3 regions of the Ancylobacter sp. FA202 genome follow, and region 1 is predicted to be linked to each of the others. Evidence: predicted binding sites of a transcription regulator. Region 1 holds the regulator's gene; each other region holds the start of a gene.
The links. The regulator HrcA, encoded in region 1, represses chaperone genes, less so after heat shock. The targets are predictions, from matches to a motif close to GTTAGCACTCNCNNNNNGNGAGTGCTAAC.
Positions count from the first base shown of each region.

Region 2: groES (co-chaperone GroES) is a predicted target of HrcA. The motif match lies at 2,107-2,135, and genes of this name have one in related genera.
Region 3: groES (co-chaperone GroES) is a predicted target of HrcA. The motif match lies at 1,874-1,902, and genes of this name have one in related genera.

Region 1 covers NZ_KB904818.1:1,869,647-1,872,918, forward strand. The annotation lists gene A3M1_RS0108470 (hypothetical protein) at 1-656, shown strand, start outside; gene grpE (nucleotide exchange factor GrpE) at 713-1,333, opposite strand; gene hrcA (heat-inducible transcriptional repressor HrcA) at 1,414-2,514, opposite strand; gene rph (ribonuclease PH) at 2,730-3,272, shown strand, end outside.
Region 2 covers NZ_KB904818.1:4,967,386-4,970,657, reverse strand. The annotation lists gene groL (chaperonin GroEL) at 1-1,611, opposite strand, end outside; gene groES (co-chaperone GroES) at 1,658-1,972, opposite strand; gene A3M1_RS0123125 (usg protein) at 2,274-2,618, shown strand; gene A3M1_RS0123120 (exopolysaccharide biosynthesis protein) at 2,741-3,272, shown strand, end outside.
Region 3 covers NZ_KB904818.1:3,297,130-3,300,401, reverse strand. The annotation lists gene groL (chaperonin GroEL) at 1-1,474, opposite strand, end outside; gene groES (co-chaperone GroES) at 1,522-1,818, opposite strand; gene A3M1_RS0114960 (phasin) at 2,061-2,570, opposite strand; gene A3M1_RS0114955 (phasin family protein) at 2,803-3,195, opposite strand.

The DNA.
Region 1 (3,272 bases):
TGCTGCTGAAGGGCTTCCAGACCGTCGGCGCCGGGGCGCTGAAGAAGTGGATCCTGATCGCCGGCGCCAAGGAGCAGACCGGCATGGTGACGGTGCAGTTCCCCGAGGCTTCCGCCGCCCGCTACCCCGACGCCAAGGTTGAGGAAGCGCTCAAGACCGTGGTCTTCCGCGCCCCGCCCAGCACCGAGGAGATGCTGGCCAAGCTGCCCTTCACCGTCGCCGAGACCGAGGGCTACAAGGTGATGAAGGTGATCGGCTCCAGCGCCGTGCTGCTCACCAAGCCGGAAACCGGCGCGGCCGGCGCGGCAGATAAAGGCGGGCCGCAGACCCAGTCCTTCTTCATCGTCGCCGTCGGCCCCGGCGAAATCCGCGAGGAAGAGCGCGAGGCCGCGGCCAAGCGGGCGATCACCAGCGTGCCCGGCATCAAGGAACTGCGCGTCGAGCGCGGCGGCCCGCTGCGCGTCGGCGGCCAGCCCGGCTTCGAGCTGATCGCCAATGCGGTGGACCAGCAGACCGGCCAGCCGGTGAAGGTGGCGCAATGGCTGAGCTTCGGCCGCACCGGCTATCTGCGCATGGTCGGCGTCGCGCCGACGGAGAATTTCGACGCCGATTACGGCGCCATGCGGGCCCTGCGCGACGGGGTCGCCCTGCGCTGAGCTTCGGCGCGGCAACAAAAAAGGGCCCTCGCAAGGGCCCTTTTACGGTCGGGCTCTCAGCCCTCGGCGGCCGGGGCTTCCGCCGGCGGCGCCTTGGGGCCGCCCTTGGACACACCGACAAGGGCCGGGCGCAGCACGCGCTCGCCGAGCTTGTAGCCGGGCTGGATGACCTGCACGACGGTGCCGGACGGCACCTCGGCATTGGGCACCTCGAACATCGCCTGATGCATGTTCGGGTCGAACTTGGCGCCTTCCGCCTCGATCCGCGCCACGCCATGCTTGGTCAGCGCCTGAATCAGGGCGCGGCCGGTGAGGTCGATGCCCTCCAGCAGGGTCTTCAGCGTGCCCTCGGCCTTGGCGCGGGCCTCGGCGTCGATGGCGCCCAGCGCGCGCTCGAAATCATCCGCCACGGTGAGCACGTCGCGGGCGAAGCCGGTGATGCCATAGATCTTGGCGTCCGCCACTTCGCGCTCGGCGCGGCGGCGCACATTGTCGGCCTCGGCGAAGGCGCGCAGGAACTTGTCCTTGAGCGCGACGATCTCGGCCTCCAGCCGCTCCTTCTCGGCGGCGAAGGCGGCGGCGAGATCGTCCGGCGCGCCCGCAGCGCCGTTCTCGGCGTCGACAGTCTGATCGGCCATGTCGGGCTGGTCAGCCGGAGTGCGGTTCTCGTCGCTCATGAATACCTCGTCGAAGAATGGATTTGCCCGGGCGGTGGGCCACCCGGACGCCCGCCATATCGGGTTGGACGGCGCAAAAATCAAGCCGCGTCGGAGCCTGGCCCGCCGAGAACGCGGCTGACGACGCGGGCGGTGAAGTCGACCATCGGCACGATGCGGGCATAGTTGAGCCGTGTCGGGCCGATCACCCCGAGCACGCCGACCACCCTTCCCTGCCCGTCGCGATAGGGCGCGACGATGGTGGAGGAGCCCGAGAGCGAGAACAGCTTGTTCTCCGAGCCGATGAAGATGCGCAGGCCCTGCGCGTCCTCGGCCCGGCCGAGCAGGTCGACCACCTCCTGCTTGGCGTCGAGATCGTCGAACAACAGGCGCACCCGCTCCAGATCCTCGATCGCGCGCAGATCCTGCAGCAGCCGCGTCTGCCCGCGCACGATCAGCCTCCGGTCGGCCTTCTCCCCGCCGGACCAGCTGGCCATGCCGCTTTCCACCACCCGCGCCGTCACTTCGTCGAGCTCGGCGCGGCGGGCGGCGAGCGTGCGCTCCACCTCGGCCCGCAGCTCGGTCAGGGTGCGCCCGCGCGTCAGCGAGGACAGGAAATTGGTCGCCTCCACCAGCGCCGAGGGCGGCAGGCCCTTGGGCAGCGGCACCAGGCGGTTTTCCACCTCGCCATCGTCGGAGACGAGGATCAGCAGCGCCCGGGTGGCGTCGAGGGGCACGAATTCGATATGTTTCAGGCGCACATCGGTCTTGCCTGTCGTGACGACGCCGGCGCCGCGCGACAGGCCGGAGAGCAGGTTGGAGGCCTCGGCCAGCACCCCGTCCACCGTCTGGGCGCGGGCGGCGGCGCGCACCTGCGTCTCGATCGAGTTGCGCTCATCCTCCGAGACATCGCCGATTTCCAGCAGCGCATCGACAAAGAAGCGCAGCCCGCGCTCGGTCGGCAGCCGGCCGGCGCTGGTATGCGGCGCGAAGATGAGGCCGGCGGCCTCAAGGTCCGCCATCACATTGCGCACCGAGGCCGGCGACAGGGTCATCGGAATGAGGCGGGAGATGTTGCGCGACCCCGCCGGCTCGCCGGTGGCGAGATAGGTTTCGACGATCTGCCGGAAGATCTCGCGCGAACGCTCGTCGAGCCGCGCCAGCGAAGGCGCGGTGGCCGCCAGAAATGGGTCGAGGGGCATCGCCGCGTTGGTCCCTTGTGTCGTCTACCCGTTCAGGGGTGGCTATTATCTCGGTATTCGCCGCCCATGTACAAGCGGGCGCGGTCGCGTGCCGCCCGGCGCCGGGTCAAGACTCCGCGCCCGGCGATTGCACCGGGCCCGCGCCACCCTTACAAGGTCCGGCCACAGGGCTGGGCTAAACTGCCCCGCCGCCCGCCGATCAGGAGACCCGCCGCATGCGCCCTTCCCGCCGCCTTCCCGACGAGATGCGTGCCGTGAGCTTCGAGCGCGGCGTGCTGCGCCATGCCGAGGGCTCATGCCTGGTGAAGTTCGGCGAGACCCATGTGCTGGTCGCCGCCACGCTGGAAGAGCGCCTGCCGCCCTGGCTGAAGGGGCAGGGGCGCGGCTGGGTGACGGCGGAATATGGCATGCTGCCGCGCGCCACCCATGAGCGCACCCGCCGCGAGGTGACGGCCGGCAAGCCTTCCGGCCGCACCCAGGAAATCCAGCGCCTGATCGGCCGCTCGCTGCGCGCCGTGGTCGATCTCGAAAAGCTCGGCGAGCGGCAGATCACCGTCGATTGCGACGTGATCCAGGCCGATGGCGGCACCCGCACCGCCTCCGTCACCGGGGCGTGGATCGCGCTGCATGACTGCCTGAGCTGGATGAAGTCGCGCGGCATGCTCTCCACCATCCCGCTGCGCGATCATCTCGCCGCCGTCTCCTGCGGCATCGTCGATGGCGAGCCGCGGCTCGATCTCGACTATGCCGAGGATTCC
Region 2 (3,272 bases), 3.1 Mb from region 1:
GCCCGGCATGGCGGGGGCCGCGCCGCCCTTCTTCGGAATGTCGGCGATCATCGCTTCGGTGGTGATCAGCAGCGAGGCCACGGAGGCCGCGTTCTGGATCGCCGAGCGCAGCACCTTGGCCGGGTCAATGACGCCGGCCTTGTACATGTCGACATATTCGCCGGTCTGGGCATTGAAGCCGTAGGCGTAGGTATCCTTCTCGAGGATACGGCCGACGATCAGCGAGCCGTCTTCGCCGGCATTGTTGGCGATCTGGCGCGCCGGGTACTGCACCGCCTTGCGGACGATGTCGACGCCGGTCTTCTGGTCGGGATTGGCGGTGACGACGGCGTCCAGCGCCTTCATGGCACGCAGCAGGGCGACGCCGCCGCCCGGCAGCACGCCTTCTTCCACGGCCGCGCGGGTCGCGTGCAGCGCGTCGTCAACGCGGTCCTTCTTTTCCTTCACTTCGACTTCGGTCGCGCCGCCGACGCGGATCACCGCGACGCCGCCGGCGAGCTTGGCCAGACGCTCCTGCAGCTTCTCGCGGTCGTAGTCCGAGGTGGTCTCCTCGATCTGCGCCTTGATCTGCGACACGCGGTCCTCGATGTCCTTCTTCGAGCCGGCGCCGTCGACGATCGTGGTGTTCTCCTTCTCGAGCACGACCTTCTTGGCGCGGCCGAGCATGGCGAGCGTCACGGTGTCGAGCTTGATGCCGAGATCGTCGGAGATGGCGGTGCCGCCGGTCAGGATGGCGATATCCTGCAGCATGGCCTTGCGGCGATCACCGAAGCCGGGCGCCTTGACGGCCGCGACCTTGAGGCCGCCACGCAGCTTGTTGACGACGAGGGTGGCGAGCGCCTCGCCCTCGATGTCCTCGGCGATGATCAGCAGCGGCTTGGAGGTCTGCACCACGGCTTCCAGCACCGGCAGCAGTTCCTGCAGGCCCGAGAGCTTCTTCTCGTGGATGAGGATGTAGGGGTCCTCGAACTCAACGCGCATCTTTTCGGCGTTGGTGATGAAGTAGGGCGAGAGGTAGCCGCGGTCGAACTGCATGCCCTCCACCACGTCGAGCTCGGTCTCGGCGGTCTTGGCTTCCTCGACGGTGATGACACCCTCGTTGCCGACCTTCTGCATCGCCTCGGCGAGGTACTTGCCGATTTCGGCGTCGCCATTGGCGGAGATGGTGCCGACCTGGGCGATCTCGGCGTTGGACGTCACCTTGCGGGCGTTCTTCTTGAGATCAGCGACGATGGCCTCGACCGCGAGGTCGATGCCGCGCTTGAGGTCCATCGGGTTCATGCCGGCGGCGACCGACTTGGCGCCTTCCTTCACGATGGCCTGGGCCAGCACGGTGGCGGTGGTGGTGCCGTCGCCGGCGAGGTCGTTGGACTTCGAGGCCACTTCGCGCACCATCTGCGCGCCCATGTTCTCGAACTTGTCCTCGAGCTCGATTTCCTTGGCGACGGTGACGCCGTCCTTGGTGATGCGGGGAGCGCCGAAGCTCTTCTCGATCACGACGTTGCGGCCCTTGGGACCGAGCGTGACCTTGACGGCATTGGCGAGAATGTCGACGCCGCGCAGCATCTTCTCGCGCGCGTCGCCAGCGAACTTAACTTCCTTGGCAGACATGATCTCTTACTCCGGTGATGCGTTGCGAGCAGCGTGAGCGGCTGGCTCAGGCGGCCTTCTTGGACGCAGAAGCGCCTTCCAGGACGCCCAGGATGTCGGACTCCTTCATGATGAGGTAGTCGACGCCGTCGAGCTTGACCTCGGTGCCCGACCACTTGCCGAACAGCACCCGGTCGCCGGCCGCCACATCGAGCGGCACCAGCTTGCCGGCTTCGTCGCGGGCGCCGGGGCCAACAGCGACGACTTCGCCCTGCGAGGGCTTTTCCTTGGCAGTGTCGGGAATGATGATGCCGCCCGCGGTCTTCTCTTCCGCATCAATACGCTTGACCACGACCCGGTCATGCAGGGGACGGAACTTCATCGGCTCTCTCCAATCGTGAACGATCGTTTGATCCCGCACCGCGCCCGCCCAACCGGATGGTCTGGGGGTATCTCGCGGTGCCGTGCGACATCTAGGCGCCGGGGATAGGGGGCGCAAGGTGCGGGCGGCAAAAAACTGGCAGTCGCGATGAGAGAGTGCCAACGCAAATACCCCCTTCCTGTCAGCACTCCGTCGCGTATGCTGCTAGTGCATTGATATTGAACAGGTATTATCATTTTTAACCTTGCCGCGCGCCGGCAGCGGCTGCACACTCTCTTATCGTCACGAAAGGAGGTTCCACATGACCGATCATGGGGTGTCGTCGCGTGGTGGGCGGTCGCTGCAGGCCACGGGGGAGGGCGCGGGTACCGGCGGGCGCGTGTCGCCGGATTTCCGCCGGCAGCTGGAGGGCTATGGCCTCACCACGGCCCAGATCCTCTACCGGATGCCCGATCATCCGGGAATCCTGCAGACCTTTCTCTGGCAGCATTACGATCTCTGCCCGCATTTCCCGGAGCTGAACCACTTCCTCGCCTTCTGGAAGCGCGAGCTGGAAGGCCCGCTGCATTCGGTGCTGGTGGCGCATTCGCGGCTGATCGGCCCGGCCGAACTGCGCCGGGTGGACGGGGAGTTCCGGCTGAACTGAGACTTGCCGCCTTGCCTGTGTTTTGCGCCTGCTGCCCTCTTCTTGCCGCGCGCGACGTGCTATGAGCGCGGGAACGGGGGCCGGTCCGGCGCCCGAGGAAAGTCAGGCAGCTGGTCACGCCGGTGGATCATCGTTCTCCGCGCACGTCGGAATTGCTCTCGGCGATCGTCACCGCCCATTCGGCGGAACGCATCGGCGTGGGCGAAATCGTGCATGCGCTGCGCAACCGCGCCTTCGGCCTGTCCATCCTGCTGCTCGGCCTGCCGAACTGCCTGCCGATGCCGCCCGGCCTGCCGGTCATCTGTGGCATCCTGCTCTGTCTTGTCGGCGGGCAGATGGTGGTGGGGCGCGACGAATTGTGGCTGCCGCGCTGGCTGGCCAACCGCACCATCTCGCGCGCGCTGTTGGAGAAGATCGTTAACGGCTCGCTCAAGCTGATCCGCCGCTTCGAGGGCTATTCCCGCCCGCGCCTGCCCTATTTTTCCTCGCCCTCCGCCCGCTTCGTGCTGGGCGGGCTGGTGGTGGTGCTCGGCCTGCTGCTGCTACTGCCGATCCCGATCTTCGGCAATCTGCCGCCCGGCATCGCGGTGGTGATTCTCGGCCTCGGTCTGGTCGAGCGCGACGGCGTGTTCATTCTCGCCGGCGTGGTGGCGA
Region 3 (3,272 bases), 1.4 Mb from region 1:
AGGCGATCATGTCGACGAACTGCTCGGTCTGGGCGTTGAAGCCGAAGTTCGGGTCCTTCGATTCCAGCACCTTGCCGACCACGATCGAGCCCTCGACGCCGGAATTCTCGGCGATCTGGCGGATCGGGGCCTCAAGCGCGCGCAGCACGATCTTGATGCCGGCCTGGATGTCCGGGTTGTCGGAGGTCAGCTTCTCCACGGCCTTCTTGGCGCGCAGAAGGGCGATGCCGCCGCCGGGGACGATGCCTTCCTGCACGGCCGCGCGGGTGGCGTTGAGCGCGTCGTCGACGCGGTCCTTCTTTTCCTTGACCTCAACCTCGGTCGCGCCGCCGACGCGGATCACCGCGACGCCGCCGGCGAGCTTGGCCAGACGCTCCTGCAGCTTCTCGCGGTCGTAGTCCGAGGTGGTTTCCTCGATCTGCGCCTTGATCTGCGCGACCCGGCCCTCGATGTCCTTCTTCTTGCCGGCGCCATCGATGACGGTGGTCTTTTCCTTCTCGATGATCACCTTCTTGGCGCGGCCGAGCATGGTGAGATTGACGCTCTCCAGCTTGATGCCGAGCTCTTCGGAGATCACCTGGCCACCGGTGAGGATGGCGATGTCTTCCAGCATGGCCTTGCGGCGATCGCCGAAGCCCGGAGCCTTGACGGCCGCGACCTTCAGGCCGCCGCGCAGCTTGTTGACGACGAGCGTGGCCAGGGCCTCGCCCTCGACATCCTCGGCGACGATCAGCAGCGGCTTGCCGGACTGCACCACGGCTTCGAGCACGGGCAGGATCGCCTGCAGGCCGGAAAGCTTCTTGTCGAAGATGAGCATGTAGGGATCTTCGAGATCCACCGTCATCTTCTCGGCATTGGTGATGAAGTAGGGCGAGAGATAGCCACGGTCGAACTGCATGCCCTCAACCACGTCGAGCTCGGTCTCGGCGGTCTTGGCTTCCTCGACGGTGATCACGCCCTCGTTGCCGACGCGCTGCATCGCACCGGCGATCATCTCGCCGATCGAGGCATCGCCATTGGCGGAGATGGTGCCGACCTGCGCGACTTCGTCGGTGTTCTTCACCTTCTTGGCGCGCTTCTCGATATCCTTGATCGCCTCGGCGACCGCGAGGTCGACGCCGCGCTTCAGGTCCATCGGGTTCATGCCGGCGGCGACGAACTTGGCGCCTTCACGGACGATGGACTGGGCGAGCACGGTGGCGGTGGTGGTGCCGTCGCCGGCGAGGTCGTTGGTCTTGGAAGCGACTTCACGCACCAGCTGGGCGCCGAGATTCTCGAACTTGTCCTCGAGCTCGATTTCCTTGGCGACGGTGACGCCGTCCTTGGTGATGCGGGGAGCGCCGAAGCTCTTCTCGATCACGACGTTGCGGCCCTTGGGGCCGAGCGTGACCTTCACCGCATTGGCGAGAATGTCGACGCCGCGCAGCATCCGTTCGCGGGCATCGCCGGCAAATTTAACGTCTTTGGCAGCCATGTGGCCTACTCCTGAAATTCAGAATGTCGGGGAAGGATAAGGTCGGCTCAGCCGACGATGCCCATGACGTCCGATTCCTTCATGATCAGGAGGTCCTGACCGTCGATCTTCACTTCGGTGCCCGACCACTTGCCGAACAGCACCTTGTCGCCAGCCTTGACGTCGAGCGGGACCAGCTTGCCGGCCTCGTCGCGGGCGCCGGGGCCAACGGAGAGCACTTCGCCCTGCGAGGGCTTTTCCTTGGCGCTGTCGGGGATGATGATGCCGCCCGCCGTCTTTTCTTCGGCGTCGAGGCGCTTCACCACGATGCGGTCATGCAGGGGGCGGAACTTCAGCTTGGCCATCGGTAGATCCTCGGTCTTCCTATCGCGCGCCGTCGTGGCGCTGGGTATGGAGCTTACTAGCACTCTTCAGAGGCGAGTGCCAAACTTCCAGCGGAGATAGGAACGGTGCCCGAGTGAGTCAAGCGGGCCGGACGGCCTTCGGCTGTCATATCGCGTCATGCGGCGCGGGCACGCGCGGGGCATCAAAAAACCCGGCCCGCGCAGGGCGCGAACCGGGTGTTTGATAGCAGAAGAAGCGGCGATCAGGCCGACTTCTTGATGGTCTTCTCGACCGAGGCCTTGATCGGCTCGGCGGTGTCGGCGGCGACCTTCTGGGCCAGGGTCGAGAGTTCCTTGGCCTGGGACGAGAGCACGTCGAACTGCTTGCGCATATGGCCGGTGGAAAGCTCCACCGCTTCCGAGACGCTCTTGGCGCCGAACAGCGCGCCCATATAGTCGAAGGCGGCGTTCACATTGGTGCGCAGCGACTCGAGGGCCACCGTGTTGTACTCGGTCAGGCCGCGCGAGGCGGTGCTGTAGGTGTCTTCGAGCAGGTCGGTGGTCTCTTCGGCGTTGGCCTTGAACTTCTCATAGGTGTCGCGCGCGTTCTGCACGCTCTTCTCGGCCATTTCACGCACGACGGCGGGCACTTCCACGCCGGCCGACATGTCGAACTTCGGCATCTCGAACTTGGGCATGGCAGCCTCGAAAGCCGAGGTGGCGGCCTTGGCGGCCTTTTTCGGGGACGGGGTGATGGGGGTAGCGTCAACCATGGGTTTTCTCCTCGCAATCGCGGCGGATTCAGGATGGCGGCGACCGCTCCGCGCTGGCGGTCGCGCCCTGACCGGCAAAGGCGCTGTCAGAGTGTAACCCGACCCTCTGCCTCGTCTGGCTCCCTATAATTGTGCACTGCAACATGATATTGCAATGCACAAACCGCCCGAAGCTGCAAATTTTTTCAACTTTTTTTAGCGACGCCGTTGGCGGCGTCGCCTCATGTCGCGCTCAGCTGTCGCCCTTGGCGAAGGGCGAGGCCGCGCTGGCATGCTGGCCGATCGCCTTCGCCTGCTCGGTGAGGCGGGCGGCCTGTTCCTTCACATAGTCGGCGTGCAGCCGCGTCCACTCGTCCACCGTCGTCGCCTTGGCGAGGCGCGAGGCGAAATCGAACCCGGCGGCGATGTTGGCTTCGGCGAAATCCAGCGTGGTGCGGCCCATGTCGCGGGCATTGCCATGCGCCGCATCGACCTTTCGGCTGGCATCGTCGAGCGCCTTGTGCGCGGCTGTGAGGAAACCGTCGATCGCCGCGCGCGCCTGCCCCACGCCCTGCTCAGCGATGGCGCGCAGCTCGGGTGGAACGTCGAGTTTCGGAGGAAAGTCGGGTTTCGAATTGTCGGCCATGGCGAAAACTCCTCCGGATGACGATGTGGGAGTCTAGACGCAACGTAAGGCAGTTCTATCCGGCCTGATGCCTACGT